DNA from 4 places in the Roseibium sp. Sym1 genome. Region 3 is predicted to be linked to each of the others. Evidence: riboswitches for the same ligand, from Rfam matches in the RefSeq annotation. Region 3 holds a riboswitch; each other region holds the start of a gene.
What was found. Region 3 has a riboswitch for thiamine pyrophosphate ahead of thiC (phosphomethylpyrimidine synthase ThiC). Riboswitches for the same ligand answer to the same signal wherever they lie in the genome.

Region 1 (4,626 bases), on a different replicon from region 3:
GGCATCCTGCACGATTTCATCGCGCGCGAGGACAACAAGCTTGTGCCTGTGCTTCCGGACATCAAGCTGAACCGGGCCTATTGGATGGTCACGCACGAAAGCTCCCGGCCGCTGCGCCATGTCGCCGCCGTTCAGGACTTCCTGCGCGATCAGGTCGCACGCGACAAGGCAATGTTTGGATGAGGCCCCATTGCCCTTGCCCTCGCTGACGTCGTTGCCGGACTTGATCCGGCAATCCATGCCGTGACTTGCCAATCAAAGGCCGCCCTCTTCATGGGAGAAGAAACGGCGCGGATGCCATGGTCAAGCCCACTGCTGTCCGGTTAAACGCGGCTCAGTTACAACAGGTCATTGATTCATTGTCGATATTTACGCTTTTTCCGATCCGGGACACGTAGCGTCTTGCCGCTTGCGCCCCTCTCCCCCCTGGAGGGGGAGATGTCCGGGAACCGGACAGAGGAGGGGGCGCAGCGGTTCCGCGAATTCGAAAAAGGCCTTGTTTGCCGAGAGGTTGAGCCCCCCCTCTCCTATCGGAGACATCTCCCCCTCCAGGGGGGAGACTGGAACAAGCGGCATAGCCTGATTGTGGTCAGAGGTTCCTGCTTAACCGGACAGCAGTGGGTCAAGCCATGGCATGACGTCGGTAAAGGTCATTTTTGTGTGTCTACCGCCACTTCTCCGTCGCCGCGATCCATTCCCGCGTGCGCGCTTCCGGGTCCGCATTGCGGGTGATGTCCGTGACAACCGCCGCGCAGTCCGCGCCGTTTTCAAAGACCGCCGGCAGACGCTCCGGATTGAGGCCGCCAATCGCGACCAACGGCAGATCACCGGCCTGGCGCTTCCACCTGGCGATCTTCTCCACGCCCTGGGGCGCCCATTTCATCTTTTTCAGGATGGTGGGATAGACCGGGCCCAGCGCCACATAATCCGGATCAACGGCAAGCGCTGTCTCCAACTCCTCACCGTCATGGGTGGAGACACCGAGTTTCAGACCAGCCTTTCGAATGGCACCCACGTCGGCCTCGGCCAGATCCTCCTGGCCGAGATGAACAAAGTCGCAGCCCGCGTCGATGGCGAGTTGCCAATAGTCATTGACAACCAGCTGACAGGCATTTTCCGCGCAGATTGCCTTCGCGTCCGCGATCTCCCGGCGCAGCACCTCCTCCGGCTGGTCCTTGATGCGCAATTGCACCAGCTTCACGCCGAGCGGCACCAGCCGCCTGACCCAGTCGGAACTGTCGAGGATGAGGTAAAACGGATCGAGCTTCATTCAAACACCGCCATTCCGATGACCGGGGTGGACGGAACCGCCATGTCGCGCGGTTCCAGGGGAATTGCCTCATAAGCCAGCCGGCCGGCTTCGACAGCCCGGGCAAAGGCCCCGGCCATGGCCACCGAATCGCCCGCCTTGGCGACGGCCGTGTTCAGGAGAACCGCGTCAAAGCCGAGTTCGAGCACATGCGCCGCATGGGAAGGCCGGCCAAGCCCGGCATCTACCACCAGCGGAATTTCCCTGAAATGCGCACGATAGCTTTTCAGCGCCTCCGGATTGACCGGCCCCCTCGCCGAGCCGATGGGCGCACACCAGGGCATCAGCACTTGGCAGCCCGCCTGGAGAAGCTTCTCACCGACGACCACATCCTCGGTTGTATACGGGAACACCTTGAAGCCGTCGGCGCTCAGGATCCGTGCGGCCTCGACAAGTCCGAAGACATCCGGTTGCAGGCTGTCGTGGTGACCGATCACTTCCAGCTTGATCCAGTCGGTGCCAAAAAGTTCCCGCGCTATCTTTGCCGTCGTGACCGCTTCCTTGAACGAATGGCAGCCAGCGGTGTTGGGCAGGACGCGCACGCCGAGTTCACGGATCAGTTCCCAGAACCGGCCTCCCGAACCACCGTTCGCTGTCTCCCGTCGGAGCGATACCGTCACGATTTCCGTACCGGAGGCCTTCACCGCCTCGCCGAGCACCTTGGGGGACGGGTATTGTGCCGTCCCCAGAAGCAGTCGAGAGGAGACGGTTTCGCCATAGAAGGTCACCACTGGTCAGCCTCCCTGCATGGGTGACAGGATCTCGATCCTGTCACCGGTCTGTAGAACACAGGCAGCCCGATCCTCTGCCGGGACAAGGTCACCGTTGTGCGCCGTTGCCAGGAAATCGTGGTCATAGGCCAGCTCTTCCAGAAGCAGGGCCAGCGTCGCACTCGCAACCTGCCGGTCCTCGCCGTTAATGATGAGGTTCATGCGCCGTCTCCAGGTCTTGCGAAAAAATGAGCTCTGCCGCTTCGGCGGCGAAATGGGGAGCCAGCAGGAAACCATGCCTGTAGAAGCCGTTGAGCGAGACCGTCCTCCCCTTGCGCCGGATACGCGGCAGATTGTCCGGATAGGCGGGACGCAGCCCCGCCCCGGTCTCGATGATCCTTGCTTCCGCGAACCCCGGATGGAGGCTGTAGGCAGCATTGAGCAGCTCCATTGTGGACCGCACGGTGATCGGGCCGCTATCGGCGCTCTCGATCATCGTCGCCCCCACCATGAAGTGATGATTGTCCCTGGGGACCACATAGACGGGGATCCGCGGATGCAGGAACCTGACCGGCCGGGACAGGGTCACCTCGGGTGCGTGCAGCAACAGCATCTCGCCGCGCACCGGCCTGAGGTCCGGATCCTCCGCCGCTATCCCGGTACAATCCACGGCAAGGTCTGCATCGGATCCGGCATGCTTTCCACAGCAGCAATACTGGACGCCTTGGCCGACCAGCTTGTCGAGCAGGCCGGTCAGGGCCTTGCGCGGGTCAAGATGTGCTTCCCTCTCGAAGAACAATGCCCTGGCAAAACGGCCTGCGAGATCCGGTTCAAGGGCGCCGATCGCGTCGCGGTCAACATGGCTGAAACCATCGGTGCGCGCCGCGAACCGGTCAAGTTCCCCGGTGTCCCTTGGCGAAGCCACCACCAGTGTGCCGTTTCGCCTGACAAGGCCAGGCACCGCCCTGTCCCACCAGTCAATCGATCCACGTCCCAGGACAAGCACTGCCTCTTCGGCATTTTCCCGTTCGCACCAGGGTGCGAGCATACCGCCAGCGAGCCAGGAAGCGCTCCGGCGCATGTCGCGACCGCGCTCAAGCAGGCTCACCTCTGCTCCGCGTCCAATCAGCTCCAGTGCAAGCGCCAGTCCGGCGACACCGGAACCGCGAATTTCCACCTTCATGGCAGCCCCACTCGTGTGGACAGCCGCCCGGGGGGCATCGTCAGGGAGACAATGATCTGCGCCAAGTCCGCACTCCGGCAAGGCAGGCACCACCTTGCTTCTCAGGTGGTCAAACCGGAACGGGACGGCTGAAAGGGACACGGGGCGGATCGACCCTGAACAGTCCCTGAGGCACCCTCCCTTCGCCAGCATGACCTGGATCAGGTTCGTCGGGTCCCTGCGCCGCGCAATTGCGCCAGCAGTATCTCAGCCCCTTGTCGGGACACCCCGGGTGAAGTTTCCTTGTGCCGTCGCCAGACCGGTCCTGTCAAGGGAGTGCCTCCTGATCGAGACTTGCAAGGAATGAGCGGACCTCGGCGAGCGTGGTCAGCCGATACACCGCGAGATGTGCGGGTGGTGTCCGGTAGACAGCCTCCAGCTTGTCGCGTGCGGAGTTCCGCGTGCGCCAGATGAAATGGAGAAAATCGACGGTCTGCAGATTGAAGCGCTCGGGACAACCGTCGGGCAGATCCGGCCGCGTGCGTCCGTAGTGTTTCATCGACCGCCTGAGGACACGGAACAGACGCAGGCCGACAGGCACGTCCAGCCAGACAAAGGTGTCCGCCCGGGCGACCCGCTCCGCATACGTGCCGGAGTGTCCCCCCTCGAAGATCCAGTGGTCCTGGATGTGCACCTCGTGGGTCAGCCGGTCTTTCTCCGCTCTCGGGCGCTCCACCCAGCCGGAGCACCAGTGGATTTTGTCCATATGGAAGACCGGCAGACCGGTTTTTTCTCCCAATGCCGTGGCGAGCATGCTCTTGCCGGACCCGGGACCGCCGACGATCATGACGCGTTTCATGGGACACCTTCGAGGAAAGCGAGGGAAAGGGTTGGCGGTTATACACGGTCCGGTCAGGAAGGAAAGCCGGAAACAGACTGTTCAATGGACACATTCGTGGCCGCAACCCTATCTAATTGGCACATGGACGATACGAATTGATGGAGAGGCCGATGAGCTGGTTGAACTGCCCCGACCCCGTGCCGGGAAACGCATCGAGTTGCGACCCGATCGATACGGTCATCGTTCCGCGCACGTCGGATCTTGGCGGGTTTTCCGTGCGCCGCGCCCTGCCCTCGGCCAAGCGGCGCATGATCGGCCCGTTCATCTTTTTCGACCAGATGGGTCCCGCGGAACTTCTGGTCGGCGGAGGCATCGACGTTCGGCCTCATCCTCATATCGGTCTTGCCACCGTGACCTATCTCTTTGAAGGCGAGATGTATCACCGGGACAGCCTGGGAACCGAAATCGCGATCGCTCCGGGAGCGCTCAACTGGATGAACGCCGGCAAGGGCATTGTGCACTCGGAACGCGAACGTCCGGAACGCCTTCAGGCAAAACGGCCACTGTTCGGCCTGCAGAGCTGGGTCGCCCTGCCAAAGCATCT
Region 2 (4,626 bases), on a different replicon from region 3:
ACTGCTTGACGCGCTCCGGGAGAAAGACACCGTTGCGGCCGCCAGAGCGCTTGCCGAGGCAAAGGCTCTGGCACCTGCCATGACACCCTTTTACGACCGGTTCGATGACCACCTCTCGGCGCTGTCATCCGCCGCCGACAGCGCCGCCTGAACGGCGGCGCTGTCATCTGCGTCAGCGGATCTCTTCCGCAAAACTTTCGACCGGCGGCACCGTGCCGATCAGGCCGGCATCGGCCATGAATTCCGCAAACCGCTGATAGCGGCCCTCATCCAGAGTGGCCGGACGCTTGGCAAACCGTGGCAGCGTGTCGGTCCAGGCGCGCTTGTTGAGCTCGTCATTGAGATGCGGATAAGCCTCGATGAAGGCGTTCCAGGCTTCCTCGGGATGGTTGGTCAGGTAGATCGTCGCCGCCTCGACGGCGGCCAGGAACTTCCTGAACCTCGGATCGTCCGTCTTATCCTTGTTGACCACGTAGATCAGCTCGTCGAAGACCGGCACCCCATTTTCTTCCGGGAAGAACGCCTTGCCGGCCTTGCCTTCGATCTCGATCTGGGTCAGCTCGAAATTGCGATAGGCGCCGATCACCGCATCCACCTGGCCGGACAGCAACGAACCGGACAAGGCAAAATTGACATTCACCAGCTCGACATCGTCCATGGTCAGACCCACCGAACGCAGCATCTGGCCGAGCATGGCGTCCTCGAAACCGGAGACGGAGAAGCCGATCGTCTTGCCCTTCAGGTCCGCCAATTCCTTTATGGGGCCGTCCTTGAGAACAATCAGCGAGTTGAGCGGCGTTTCGACCAGCGTACCGATCCATTTCAGCGGCAGGTCTTCCTCGATCTGGGCATGCAGCGTCGGCTGATAGGAGACCGCAATATCGCCCCGTCCTGCCGCCACCAGCTTCGGCGGCATGGCCGGATCCGCCGGCTCGATGATTTCCACCTCAAGGCCCTCGGCCGCGAAGAACCCCTTGGTCTGGGCCGTAACCAGCGGCGCGTGATCGGGATTGATGAACCAGTCAAGCAGCAGGGTCAGCTTGTCCGCGGCCTGGACCGGCTGAGACGCCAGAAGGCCGGCGGCGAAGACAAGAGACAGGAGTTGTTTTTTCATTGGATCCTCCGTTGCGGCAGCGTGGTTTCAGGTCACGGTCTGCCAGGGCACTAGAAACTGGGTGAAGCGGTTCACGGCAAAGCGCATGATCAGCACCATTGCCGCGAGCAGGATGAGAGCGGCGAACATCAGGTCCGCCTGCATGCGATTGCTGCTCTGGAGCATGATGAAGGCAAGCCCGCCCTTGGCTCCGGCCCACTCGCCGATAATCGCGCCCATGGGCGCGAAGACGGCGGCCACGCGCAGGCCGGAGGCAAAAGCAGGCAGGCCGGACGGCAGGCGGAACAGCCACAATTCGCGCAGCCGCGACAGCCGGTAGAGCCGGGCCAGGTCCCCCAGCCCCGGGTCGAGACGCTGGAGACCGTCGAAAAAGGTCGATGTCACGGTGAAGAAGATCACGAGGATCACGACCACGATCTTGGATGCAAGGCCGAAGCCGAGCCAAAGGACAAGAATCGGCGCGATTGCGAAAACCGGCAGCGCCTGGGTCACGAGGATCGGCGGCATCGCGAACCGGGCCGCCACCGGGAACAACCACAAAAACACAGACAGAACGGCCCCTGCCAACGCGCCCAAAACAAAACCGAGCACGGTTTCGTAGGCGGTGATCCCCGCATGATGCAGCAGGAAACCGGCGTTCTTGGCAAAGGCCGCGAACACCCGGTCCGGCCCGGGCAGGATGTAGTGCTGGGTGTCAAAAACGAAGACGATCGCAGCCCAGACCGCAACGGCGACAGCTGCACCGGTCAGGGCCCGCAGCACCGGCATCAGGAAAGACGTCATCTGGCCGACCCCTCGCGCCTGCACCCGAAGGCAATCGGGCGGGCCGGAACCGGCAACGGCAATGACAGCAACTGCCACGATGGCAGACGACAACGCATAGGATCTCCCGTCTTCGGACGCGCCGAAAATGACATTGGAGATCCGGGATTTGGCTAAAGGTTTCCGTCCCTTCGCCGGCATGACCCGGATCAGGTTCTAAGGGTTCGGCTGATGCCATCTCAGTTCCGGAAACCGGAACACCCCTCGGACCAAGGCGGACCTTGCCTCGTACGGTGGAAAAAGGCAAGCCGCGATCCGCGGCTTTTTTGGATTTGGTGGTCGCCCCTTGGGGTCAGCCGGCCTGCCAGGCTGTGATCGCCTTTTCGACCGCTTCGGCACCGACAGTGCCCTTTTCAAGGGTCAGGATGCCCCTTTTGCCGTTTTCATACAGCATCGGAATGTCGATCCAGCCGCGCTCGCGCAAAAGGGCCAGGTTCCGCTGCTGTTCGTTGGGCAGGCTGGAGAGCGCAATCCAGAAAAAGCCGGGAGAGACTTTCACCGATGCCCCGATGAGGGCATCCCCGCGGGCCTCTTCCGTCGGCTTCATGACCAGACCGGGCACGTTGACGACATCCCCGGCGGCAAAGGTTTCCGGAAACTCGTACTTGATCTCGACCAGGTGGCTCGCCGGCAGCGACGTGTCATCATTCGGCTTGATGCGGATATCCACCTTCACGTCGCGTTCGGGAATCTCGACGGAGGCGCTCAGAACCGCCTGTGCCTGACCATCGAGATTGGTTTCCTCGTCGAGGGTCCAGACGACGGCGCCCTGTGCCGCGGTGCCGGCACCTCCGCTTTCCTCGCCTTCCTCGTAGAGGATCGAGCGCTGTACGCTGCTCTCTTCCGCGACGGCAGGAACGGAGGGAGCCGCTTCTTCGGGCGAAATCGCCGCAAGGTTGTCATCCGGCACGGCCACCGGCGGTTGTTCGGGCGTGGCCGGCTCGGCGGCCGGCACCTGTTCGTTGTCGATGGACGTCACGATGGACGGCTGCGCCGGGGCCGGGGCCGGGGTGTCGTCCTGCGGCGTGATCGTCGTCGTGGTCACTGTCAGGGCGTCGGGCGCAACCACGTCGTCAGTACCGTCATTCAGCAGCCTGTCGGTGTTTTTGGTCTCGTCCGCCGCAGCCTGAGAGGGTTCATCCTGCGCCGGCGTGCCCTGGTCCGGCGCGGCGGGTTCGGGTTGAACCGCCGTCGTTGTGATCTGCGTGTCCCCGCCAGTCGCAGACGGGCCGCTGTCCGCGGTCTGCTCGCCTGCAGGAAGCAGGAAGTACGCTCCAACCGCGACCAGTATCAGCACCACGGCCGCCGCCGCGGCGATCGGCAGGATCCGGTTGCCGGACGAAACGCCGCGCAAGGCGTCCGACGCGCTTGGTTTTGCGCGCCTGCCGCGGCCGACGGTGGGGGCGGCCGTTTCCGCCTGGCTGCCCGCATTCGAATCACCCGCCTGAGCGGAGGTTGCCTGGTCAATCGACGTTTCGGGACCGGGTTCGAACAGTCCCTCATCCGCCGCCGGCCGGCTTTCAAAAGCGGGTTCCTGCCTGACCGGGGCCGTGTTCACGGCTTCAGGTTCCGCCTGGCCCGGACTGCGCTCGGCGGCATCCCTGGCGCTCTGCGTTGCCTGGCTTGCCGCCGCGCCGAGCGTTTCGGCTTCGGCCAGCGTCTCTTTCAAGGGCGAGGGCGTCGTGTCTTCGGAAGTCTCCGTGCCCTGCTCGTGGGAGACCGGGGCGGAAACGGGCGCCGGTTGCGGATCCGTTGCCGCCGGCTCGCTGTCCGGCTGCGGTGGCGCGACCACTGTCGTGACCTGCGGCGCCTCGGCCGCGGGCTCGGATTTGGGCGCAGGCGCTCCAAGCCCGAGACTTTCCCGCGCGGCCTCCGCCTCGACCTTCCGGATGGCTTCTTCCAGCCGCAGCTGCTCTGCCGTGATTTCGGACGGGGCAAGCGGCGGCTCATAGGCTTTCAGCTGATTGACGATGGCATTGCGCGCGCGGCTGTAGACGCTGCGGCGCGCGGCACCGTTGTTTTCAGGCAAAGACGCGATCGTTTTCTTCAGAATTGAATAGTAATCAGCCATCTTCCTGCCTACCGGCCGACTGCAAGGACTTGGTCCGCGGCCCGAGATTTCCAATCAGTCTCAGGCTTATAGCAAGTTTTTCATGTGCGGTGCGAATTCTTCCGGGGGAATGCAGCCGCAGCTTCCTTACAGTTCTCTGTCCTACCACAAACTCGTTGGAACGGCACACAACTGCGCGCCGCCGTCGGGTGACAACGCGCCGAAGTGATTCGCAACGCGTTGTCGTACCCTTCAATAATGTGCTTTTTGCGCCACAGATCTCAATCCTGGAACGGATTCTGCACAAGAATTGTGTCATCACGCTCGGGGCTGGTCGACAACAAGGCGACCGGAGCGCCGATGAGTTCCTCAACATGGCGCACATATTTGATCGCCTGAGCCGGCAGATCCGCCCAGGTCCGCGCGCCTTCAGTCGATTCCTTCCAGCCCGGCAGGCTTTCATAGATCGGCTTGACCCGCTCCTGCGCGCCCTGGGAGGCCGGCAGGTAGTCGATTTTCTCGCCATCCAGCTCGTAACCGACGCAGATCTTGATTTCGTCCAGCCCGTCCAGAACGTCCAGCTTGGTCAACGCGATGCCGTTGATACCGGACGTGCACACAGTCTGGCGCACCAGAACCG
Region 3 (4,626 bases):
CACAACTGAATGGGCCCGTGCTGCAAAGCCGTGAAACTCCGCAGGCTCCAATTCGACCACGTCGGCGATCGCCCGTGAAAAGCGCGTGACGGCCCGCTTGGCTTCCTGCTCTGCCTTAATCCGGCGCTGGAACGCATCCGCCTGAGCCTTGAAGGCTTCCAAGTTGAAGCATGCAGGCGTGAAGTCGAGCCCGTAGGCCTGCGCGAAATCTCCGTCTGAACCGCGGTACATATAACGGCGCCCAGTCGGGCTGTCCCGATAGGCAAGCACTCCGGCTTCGACGAGCTTCTTCAGGCAGCGGGTGACGGTGCGTGTGGTGCGCCGTGTGTATTCGGCGAGCCGTTGATTTGAGATCGCCACCACCGGCCGTTTCCCTGTCTGGAAGTCGTCCGCCTGGACGAGGCCCAGGAGAATATCCAGGACATGGTAGGCCGTGCCATCAATACCAAGCGCCGGCGCGACGCGTTTCAGAACCAGGGAGATTTCCTTTTTGGTGACCTTCGGCCGATCCTCCTGGGACGCCAGATGCGCGCTCGCAAGGATCCCGGCAGACACCTTGCGAAAACTCGCAATCTGCTGAGACGAAGACATAAGTCCTCCTTTGCCGGAAGCGCATAAACGCGACCGGACACTGAGTGTTCAGATGCGAGACAAGCAAAAAGACGCAAGAAATCGTGCTCTGCTCAAAGACAGAACTTGCGTTGCGCTACAAGTGATTCTATGATTTTAGCTGCTACACATAGAGCATAGGCACTCGTGCTTATCTCAAGTTTGGACCCGCCCTTGTGGCGGGTTCTTTCGTTTAGAGCCTCATTTACTCCCCCCTCTCTTTCATGTAATCCGCATAGAGACTGTTCAGTTGAGCCTTCAAAAACTCATCGAATCCTGGAGCTTTAGCTCCATTTACGGTGAACGTAGTGCCGCTTTTGGTCGATCTGATCGTCACCGGTACGTGCTCAACATGTTGGACCACCATCTTTGGTTTTTTCGGCTTTATTGCTTTCTTCGCGCTGCGAAGCACGAATTCGAAACGCTCGTCCGAAGTCAGCTCTGCGATGTTGTCCGCGGACAACATTTCTCGAAGTGGCTTCCAATCAACCAATTTTGCTAACTCAGCAAGTTCCATCCATTTTCGTCGCCCTGTACCAGGAGCGGCGCCAATCGCAACAATCAATTCGACGGGCAATTCTCTGATCAGCTTGATCATTTTTGATACAGCCGCTCTGTCCACTTTGAGCGCAGATATAATGACATTCCGCTTGAACTTTTGGTCTTCCAATCGCGCTGCAAACAACGCACGTTCTATATAGGAAAGATTGGTTCTGGCACTGTTTTCCTGCCCTTGAAGAACGACCAGTTGCTCATCGTTCAACTCCCGAACGACAGCCTTGACCTTTCGATTGAGGCTTCTGGCCGCCCGAAGTCTACGATGGCCGAATGCCACCTGCATGCGACCCTTTTGAGCCGGGTTTGGACGAACAAGGATTGGTACTAATTGCCCGTGCTCATCGATTTGTTGAACAAAGTCCCTCTCGACTTCCGGGTCCGCTTCCAAACGGTCGCGAACAAATGAATCGTCTATTTGAGAGGGATCCAGTTCAACGACCTTTTGTCCTTCCAACAGTTGCCGTTCTAATTCACTAGCACGGTCCATCTGACTTGAGAGTGAGCCAAGAGTTTTTGCGATGCCTCCAACCGGTGAACTTGACCGTCTATTTGGCGTGATGCCCGCCAGTGGGCGATCCGATTTATTTGGATCCCCTTGGATTTCACCATCCTCGTCCGACGAAAAACTGATCAGGTCTTTGCGTGCCATCCCTTACCTCCGTCCCCAAGTCACGTTTAAGAGGTCTTCGATTTCCTGGTTCACGAGAGACATAGATTCCATTGCGCGATCATAAGTACCGCGCACAAATTGGCTTCTTTCGACTTCATACAAAGTTTGCTTGGTAACACCGGCATCAGAAATAGCAGTAGATTTAAGCATCGCATGTTGAAGCATGCGATTTCCAAATATTGAACGCATAAACCCGGTCATCTGGCTTTGTGGTCCATCGTTTGGTTCGAAGCGAGTAACCAAGTAACGCATCCAATCATAGCTGGTACGCCCTCCGGCCTTTTCGACAACACTCATCAATTCAGCTGTCATAGAAAGAAATTGGGACATAGACATAACGTCCAACATCTGTGGATGTACGGTGATCAATACTCCTGTGGCCGCACTTAAGGCCGACATCGTTAGAAAGCCAAGCTGAGGTGGGCAATCAATGACTACAACGTCGTAATAGCTTTCAACGCTTGTCAGCACCTCCCCTATTCGGGCGAAAAACATGGACGCTGAACGTCCTTCAGACATTGCTTTGGGCGTTTCATGCTCGAATTCCATCAATTCAAGATTGCCTGGAACAATATGGAGGTTTGGCGTATATGTGGATCGAATGATTTCGCTTAAGGCTCGAGGGTCTTCATAACGGATAGCACCGTAAAGCGTTTCTCCCTCGTCGACATCTAGTTCGGGTTGATGTCCGAACATCGCTGACAATGATGCTTGTGGATCAAGGTCAATTGTTAAAACGCGGTATCCACGCAACGCCAAGAACTGAGCCAAATGAGCAGATGTGGTGGTTTTTCCGGAACCACCTTTGAAGTTCATTACAGTGATAACCTGAAGCTTTTCATCTCCCCGACGGATCGGCACATATTTTGGCGTGCCATTTTTCTCGTCCAAGACCTGACGTATATGATCCATGTCCTCGACAGAATATGTGCGCCTACCGTTCTCGTTTGGTTCGGGGCCATGCCCATCAGCGGCGACCTGACGTAAATAGCCTTCCTTAATGCCAATCAATTTAGCTGCTTCTGCAGGCGAAAATCTTCGGATAGTCTTTTGAGAAGCAGGTGGAAAGATTTTTCGTTGATGTATCTGCAATTGATGAGCGAGCTCATTCGCGTCCGCCGAAAGTGTCGTTGGCAGGTGTTCAGCAGCACCTTCAACCAGAAGATTGGTGTCCATCTCGAAAAATCCTCGAACTGCGCATTTTTGAAAACTACGCCTCAAACTGCGCTGTTACAATATGCTCCGATTCGTTACCAATTTACAAACGCTTAACCAAGTGCATTTTTCAGCCTAGTTTCGACAAGAACTTCGCATTGTTGTCCGCGGACAACTTTTTGGAGTCACCCGGCACATTTCCTTCAACCTTTTGCCGCCAAAGTGACAGCACTTCCTCGTCGAGCCAAGCATCTCTGTATTGACAAACGCACGTGGATGATGGCCGATGGCAACGTTACCAGGGGTGCCCCGGCAAGGGGCTGAGATACTGCTGGGCCGTTGATTGATGGCAGCGCAGTGACCCGTTGAACCTGATCCAGTTCATACTGGCGTAGGGACGGTGCAAGCGCTGCAGTACGACGTTGCCCAGAATCCGGAGCGTCATGGCGTCTTTCCATCATTCCGGCTTCGAACTGGGTCTCCAACTTGAAAGATTGGAGCCTCAGAATGAACATTGCCACCAAGACTATTACGCCCGAAATCACCAAGGGGCCGCTGCCTGCCTCTACAAAGGTTTACAAGCCGGGCGAAATTCATCCCGATATCCGCGTACCAGTGCGCGAGATCGCAGTCCATCCGGCCGCCGGCGAACCGCCCGTCACGGTCTATGATGCCTCCGGTCCCTATACCGACCCGACCCAGGCGATCGATATTGAAATGGGACTGCCGCGCCTTCGCGCCGAGTGGATCGCCGCCCGCGGTGACACGGAGGAATATGAGGGCCGCATGGTCAAGCCGGAAGACAACGGCTTTGCCACCGGCGAGCGCCTGACACTGCAATTCCCTAACCTGCAGAAACCGCGCCGCGCCAAAGACGGCAAGACCGTCACCCAGATCGCCTATGCCCGCGCCGGCATCATCACGCCAGAGATGGAATTCATCGCCATCCGGGAAAACCTTGGTCGCAAGGCTGCAAACGAAAAGCTTCCCCGTGATGGAGAGAGCTTCGGCGCGGCGATCCCGGATTTTGTTACACCGGACTTCGTCCGCGAGGAAGTCGCCCGCGGGCGCGCGATCATCCCAGCCAATATCAACCATCCGGAAGCGGAGCCGATGATCATTGGCCGGAACTTCCTGGTGAAGATCAACGCCAATATCGGCAACTCTGCCGTCACCTCGTCGATGGCGGAGGAAGTCGAGAAAATGGTCTGGGCGACTCGCTGGGGCGCCGACACCGTCATGGACCTATCGACCGGGCGCAACATCCACAACATTCGTGAATGGATCATCCGGAATTCGCCGGTTCCGATCGGCTCGGTGCCGCTCTACCAGGCGCTGGAAAAGGTTGGCGGCATTGCCGAGGACCTTACCTGGGAAGTCTTCCGCGACACGCTGATCGAGCAGGCCGAACAGGGCGTCGACTATTTCACCATCCATGCCGGTGTCCGGCTCTCCTACATTCCGCTCACCGTCAACCGCGTTACCGGCATCGTATCGCGCGGCGGTTCGATTATGGCCAAGTGGTGCCTGCATCATCACAAGGAGAGCTTCCTTTACGAGCATTTCGAGGAGATCTGCGACATTTGCCGTGCCTACGACGTTTCCTTTTCACTTGGTGACGGCTTGCGTCCGGG
Region 4 (4,626 bases), on a different replicon from region 3:
ACCAGCGCGGATATCAGCGTCTCGACCGCGCTGTCGGCCAGGAGCGGATCGCCGGAGGCGGCAACCATGACCGGGTCGAGCACGACCGGCCCGGTGTCATGCGCTTTCAGCCCATCGGCAACCGCCTCGATTGTCGCAACCGTCGACAGCATGCCGATCTTGGTGGCCTTGACCGCAAGGTCCGAATAGACCGCGTCGATCTGCGCGCGGACGAAGTCCGGCGGCACGTCGTGGATCGCGCTGACACCGAGCGTGTTCTGCGCCGTCAGGGCGGTCAGGACGCTGGCACCGAAGACGCCGTTGGCGGAAAAGGTTTTCAGATCGGCCTGTATGCCGGCACCGCCGCCGGAATCAGATCCTGCAATCGTCACCGCTATGGCGGTCATGTGGGTCTCCTCAAGTGAAACAGGGACTGCCGGTTCAGGCCGTTTTCAAACGGATCTCGATATCCCGCAGGCTGAGGCCGTAGAGGGCGTCCAGCAGTTCCGGCACGAAGCTCCCGGGCCCGCCGGAGCGTTCCGCCGCGATCTCTCCGGCAATGTTGAAGACGCTGAGGCCACAGGCGGCCGCCAGCGCCTTGTCGGCCTCCACGGCGGCAAAGGCGGCCAGAACCGCGCCGCCGGCACAGCCGGTCGCGGTGACCCGCCCCATCAGCTTGTGTCCGTTGGAAAGGCAATAGTCCTCGCCCTGGCTTTCGATCTTGTCCTCCGCGCCTGTCACCGCAAACACCGTGCCGGTCGCGATCAGGGCGTCCGCCTGTTCCCGGTCGGGGAACAGGGCCTCCAGTTCGGCCAGGTTAAGCCGCACCAGATCAGGCTGTGCTGCCAGCAGGTCCCGCGCGAACTCGCATCGCAAGGTCGAACGTTCGACAAAGACCGGATCGATACAGACGGGGCGTCCCGCCTTCTGCGCGGCCGCGACCGCAAGCGGGATCGCGCTGCGGCGCGTCTCGTCCAGCGTGCCCAGGTTGACGAGCAGCGCGTCGGACCCGGCGGCAAAGCCCGCGACTTCCTCCGGCGCCAGTGTCATCGACGGCACCGCGCCAAGCGCCAGCAGCACATTTGCAGTGAAATTCTGGGCAACCGCGTTGGTGATGGCATGAACGCGCGGTGTCGTCTGCCGGACCCGCTCCAGCACCGCATGAACGGTTTCCGGAGAAAGGTCCCGTGTCGAGGCCACCAGGGAAAGTGTCATGATCTCAAATCCCTCCGCCGGTATCATCCGGATCAGGTTCAAGGAGTTGGCGGGCCGCCTCTCAGCCCGGACCGGTATGGCCGGGCACCCCCATGAGATGACTTGACTGCTAGCAAGAGGGACATCCGAATGCAAGTCCCGGGGCATTGCGCGCCTCTCCGCGATTGACTGATACGGCGAGATGGGCGATGTCCATGAACACATTTTGATTGAAGCACTGTCCGGAGCACCGCATGACCCCGTTTTTCGTGATGATCAAATGCCAGCTGGGCAAGACCTACCAGGTCGCCAACGCGATCGCCGACGCGGAGATTGCATCCGAGGTCTATTCGACCAGCGGCGACAACGACCTCCTGGTCAAGTTCTACATCGATGACGGCGCCGATATCGGCCATTTCGTCAATGAGAAGGTGCACCCGATCGACGGCATCCAGGACACCAAGACCATCATCACCTTCAAGGCCTTTTGAAACACCTTTCCGGCCACCTCATCCAGGAGGAGCTTTCATGCAGTTTCTGAAATCGACGGCCCTTTGTCTCGGCCTCGCCCTTGCCCCCATGGCAACATCCGTGCCGGTCTCCGCCCAGGGCATGCCGCCGGAACAGATCAAGCAGATCCTTGATCTGACCAAGGCCAACTGGGTTGCCTTCCGCGACTGGCAGGGCCAGGAGCTGGTCTATTTCACCCATCTGGAATCCTGGAAATGCGGCATCGACTACGTTTTCTACGGCATCAATGACGGCCCGATCGACCAGGAATGGCAACTGGATGAATGCGATCCGGACAACCCCAACGCGGTTCTGAAGGACAAGCCCTATATCGAGCGCCCGCCCGGCTCGACCCAGTCGATCAGCGTCCAGCTGATTTTCCCGGACGGCACAAAGAGTGCTGTCGAGCGGTTCGAGTACAAGCCGCAGTAAGCGGTACCGGGCCTTCCGTCCCTGTGCCGCTATGAGCGAGACGGTGTCGAGGCGCGGCGGGATTTGGTGCGGTCGAGGCCGAGGCGGTGCTCGCGGTAGATGACGAAGATCCCCGCCGCGATCACGATCAGCGCGCCGAGCACGACTTCCGGAAGCGGCACTTCGGAAAACACCACCCAGCCGACGATGATTGCCCAGAGCATGTTGACATAGTCGAACGGCGCGATGGTCGACGCGTCGGCATAGCGGTAGCTCTGGGTGAGCAGGATCTGCCCGACCCCGCCCGCCAGTCCGATCAGCACCAGAAGCCCGGCGGTCGGCCAGTCGGGAATGACCCAGGCCTGTCCGGGCAGGACGAGGCCGAGCGGCAGGGTCAGCAGCGACAGCAGGGTTGCCGAACCGGCAAACCAGGTCACGATGGTCGAGGTCCGCTCCGTCTCGCACAGTTTGCGCACGGTGATCATGGCCAGTGCGGCAAAGCCCGCCCCGGTCACCCCGATCAAGGCCCCGAGCGTGGACGGTCCATCGAGATGCCCCTCGCCCAGATGGGGTGAAAGAACCACGAGAATACCGACAAATCCCACACCGACCGCGCTCCAGCGGTAGATCCGGACCGCCTCGCCGAGCAGCAGAAACGCCAGCACGACAACAAAGAGCGGCGTCGCGAAACCGATCGCCGTGGCATCGGGCAACGGCAGCAGGGAGAGCGCGGTAAAGCCGCACACCATCGCCGTCAGGCCGATGGTGGCACGCGTCAGGTGCCCTTTCGGATTGTGCGTCCTGAAGGCAAGACCGAGTTCGCGGCGCATGCCGACCATGATCAGCACCGGAAACAGGCCGAAGAAGTTGCGGGCGAACACGAGCTGTCCGATCGGCACGCTCTCCGCCGCAATTTTCAGTGCCGTCGCCATGACGAAGAACACCAGCGTGGACGCGACCTTCAGCGATATGCCCAGGAGCGGCGCCTGCCGGGTCATGCCCGTCGGCGCGGGCGGACCGGAAAAGCGGGACTTCAGGCTGGAAACCGTCATGGAACAATTCCGTTGGCCGGCACGAGAAGCACGATCCGCGGGACGCCGGGCCGGGTCCCGCGAAGATCACAACACCCGGCGCGCAACCGGGACAACGGCCGTGTCGCACGGCCCGGTCTGTAAAAGACGGATGTCAGGCAGGGTTTGATCAGTAAGGAGCGCCAGTATCGAGGCAACACGCCGCCTTTGCAATGCGCAAGCAGCCCGAATTGACGCTTTTGCGCGCATGTCTGCCTTGTGAAAACGGCACGGCAGTCAAAATCTCTTCACAACATCCTCAATAATCGCGTGCGCTCTCCTAATTGCCGGACGGGCACCTATAATCCTTGGAAATTCCGATTCGAGAGGCAGATCGCCATGTTCCGTTCGTTTTTCAAAACCCGAAAATGGTTCTTGTGGGCCTGGGTGGGCTCCGTGATCATTCTCTGGGTGACCTGGTACAAGGTGCAGCTGGACGTCCGGATCAACGAATGGTTCGGCTCCTTCTACGACACGATCCAGAAGGCCCTGTCCGAACCGGGCACCGTGACCATGGACGAGTACATGGCGGAACTGATGACGTTCTTCTGGATCGCCGCGCTCTATGTCGCCATTGCCGTGGTGCTCGATTTCTTCATCAAGCACTTCATCTTCCGCTGGCGCACCGCCATGAACGACTACTACATGTCGCACTGGCACGTGGTGCGCCATATCGAGGGGGCCTCGCAGCGCGTCCAGGAAGACACGATGCGCTTCGCCCGCATCATGGAAGGCCTGGGCGTGTCCTTCATGCGGTCCATCATGACGCTGATCGCCTTCCTGCCGCTCCTGTGGGAACTCTCCAAGAACGTCACCGAACTTCCCTGGATCGGCCCGGTCGAGCATTCCCTGGTCTATGTCGCCATCCTATCGGCGGCATCTGGAACCGTGCTGCTTGCCGTTGTCGGCTTCAAGCTGCCGGGTCTCGAGTTCAACAACCAGAAGGTCGAGGCGGCCTACCGCAAGGAGCTGGTTTACGGCGAGGACAACGAGGACCGGGCCTCGCCGCCCTCGGTCGTCGAACTGTTCGGACATGTACGCCACAACTATTTCAGGCTGTTCTTCCATTACCTTTATTTCGATGTCGCCAAATGGTCCTACCTGCAGGCCACGGTGCTGGTGCCCTATGTCGCCCTGGCGCCGACAATCGTGTCGGGCGCCTTCACGCTCGGTGTGATGCAGCAGATCGTGCGTGCCTTCGGCCGCGTGGAGAGCTCCTTCCAGTATCTGGTCAACGCCTGGACGACCATCGTCGAGCTGATCTCCGTCTACAAGCGTCTTCGCGCTTTTGAGGAAAACATCTGGGAATATGAACGCGGCGGCGGCGAGCCCGTGCCCCTGCCAGCCGAATAGGTCCGGCAGAGACGAAAAGGGCCGGTGCTGGTGCACCGGCCCTTTTTTGTGCCCGGACGGCGGAAGTGCGAACCGCCTATTTGGCGGCCTGGATCGCTTCCCAGACCCG

Region 1: another riboswitch for thiamine pyrophosphate. It lies ahead of thiO (glycine oxidase ThiO); the one in region 3 lies ahead of thiC (phosphomethylpyrimidine synthase ThiC).
Region 2: another riboswitch for thiamine pyrophosphate. It lies ahead of O6760_RS12155 (ABC transporter permease); the one in region 3 lies ahead of thiC (phosphomethylpyrimidine synthase ThiC).
Region 4: another riboswitch for thiamine pyrophosphate. It lies ahead of O6760_RS17865 (hydroxyethylthiazole kinase); the one in region 3 lies ahead of thiC (phosphomethylpyrimidine synthase ThiC).

The regions. Positions count from the first base shown of each region.
Region 1 is NZ_CP114786.1:5,531,023-5,535,648, forward strand. It holds gene O6760_RS25650 (LysR family transcriptional regulator) at 1-183, shown strand, start outside; gene O6760_RS25655 (thiamine phosphate synthase) at 665-1,270, opposite strand; gene O6760_RS25660 (thiazole synthase) at 1,267-2,040, opposite strand; gene thiS (sulfur carrier protein ThiS) at 2,044-2,241, opposite strand; gene thiO (glycine oxidase ThiO) at 2,225-3,202, opposite strand; TPP riboswitch at 3,362-3,482, opposite strand; gene O6760_RS25675 (DNA topology modulation protein FlaR) at 3,510-4,040, opposite strand; gene O6760_RS25680 (pirin family protein) at 4,193-4,626, shown strand, end outside.
Region 2 is NZ_CP114786.1:2,657,365-2,661,990, reverse strand. It holds gene O6760_RS12165 (CHASE2 domain-containing protein) at 1-151, shown strand, start outside; gene O6760_RS12160 (ABC transporter substrate-binding protein) at 173-1,114, opposite strand; gene O6760_RS12155 (ABC transporter permease) at 1,142-1,990, opposite strand; TPP riboswitch at 2,046-2,151, opposite strand; gene O6760_RS12150 (hypothetical protein) at 2,229-4,007, opposite strand; gene O6760_RS12145 (adenylosuccinate synthase) at 4,268-4,626, opposite strand, start outside.
Region 3 is NZ_CP114789.1:8,172-12,797, reverse strand. It holds gene repC (plasmid replication protein RepC) at 1-591, opposite strand, end outside; gene repB (plasmid partitioning protein RepB) at 815-1,816, opposite strand; gene repA (plasmid partitioning protein RepA) at 1,820-3,013, opposite strand; TPP riboswitch at 3,283-3,408, shown strand; gene thiC (phosphomethylpyrimidine synthase ThiC) at 3,500-4,626, shown strand, end outside.
Region 4 is NZ_CP114786.1:3,925,076-3,929,701, reverse strand. It holds gene thiD (bifunctional hydroxymethylpyrimidine kinase/phosphomethylpyrimidine kinase) at 1-386, opposite strand, end outside; gene O6760_RS17865 (hydroxyethylthiazole kinase) at 421-1,194, opposite strand; TPP riboswitch at 1,186-1,296, opposite strand; gene O6760_RS17860 (Lrp/AsnC ligand binding domain-containing protein) at 1,428-1,664, shown strand; gene O6760_RS17855 (hypothetical protein) at 1,702-2,115, shown strand; gene O6760_RS17850 (DMT family transporter) at 2,145-3,146, opposite strand; gene sbmA (peptide antibiotic transporter SbmA) at 3,504-4,517, shown strand; gene O6760_RS17840 (xanthine dehydrogenase family protein molybdopterin-binding subunit) at 4,594-4,626, opposite strand, start outside.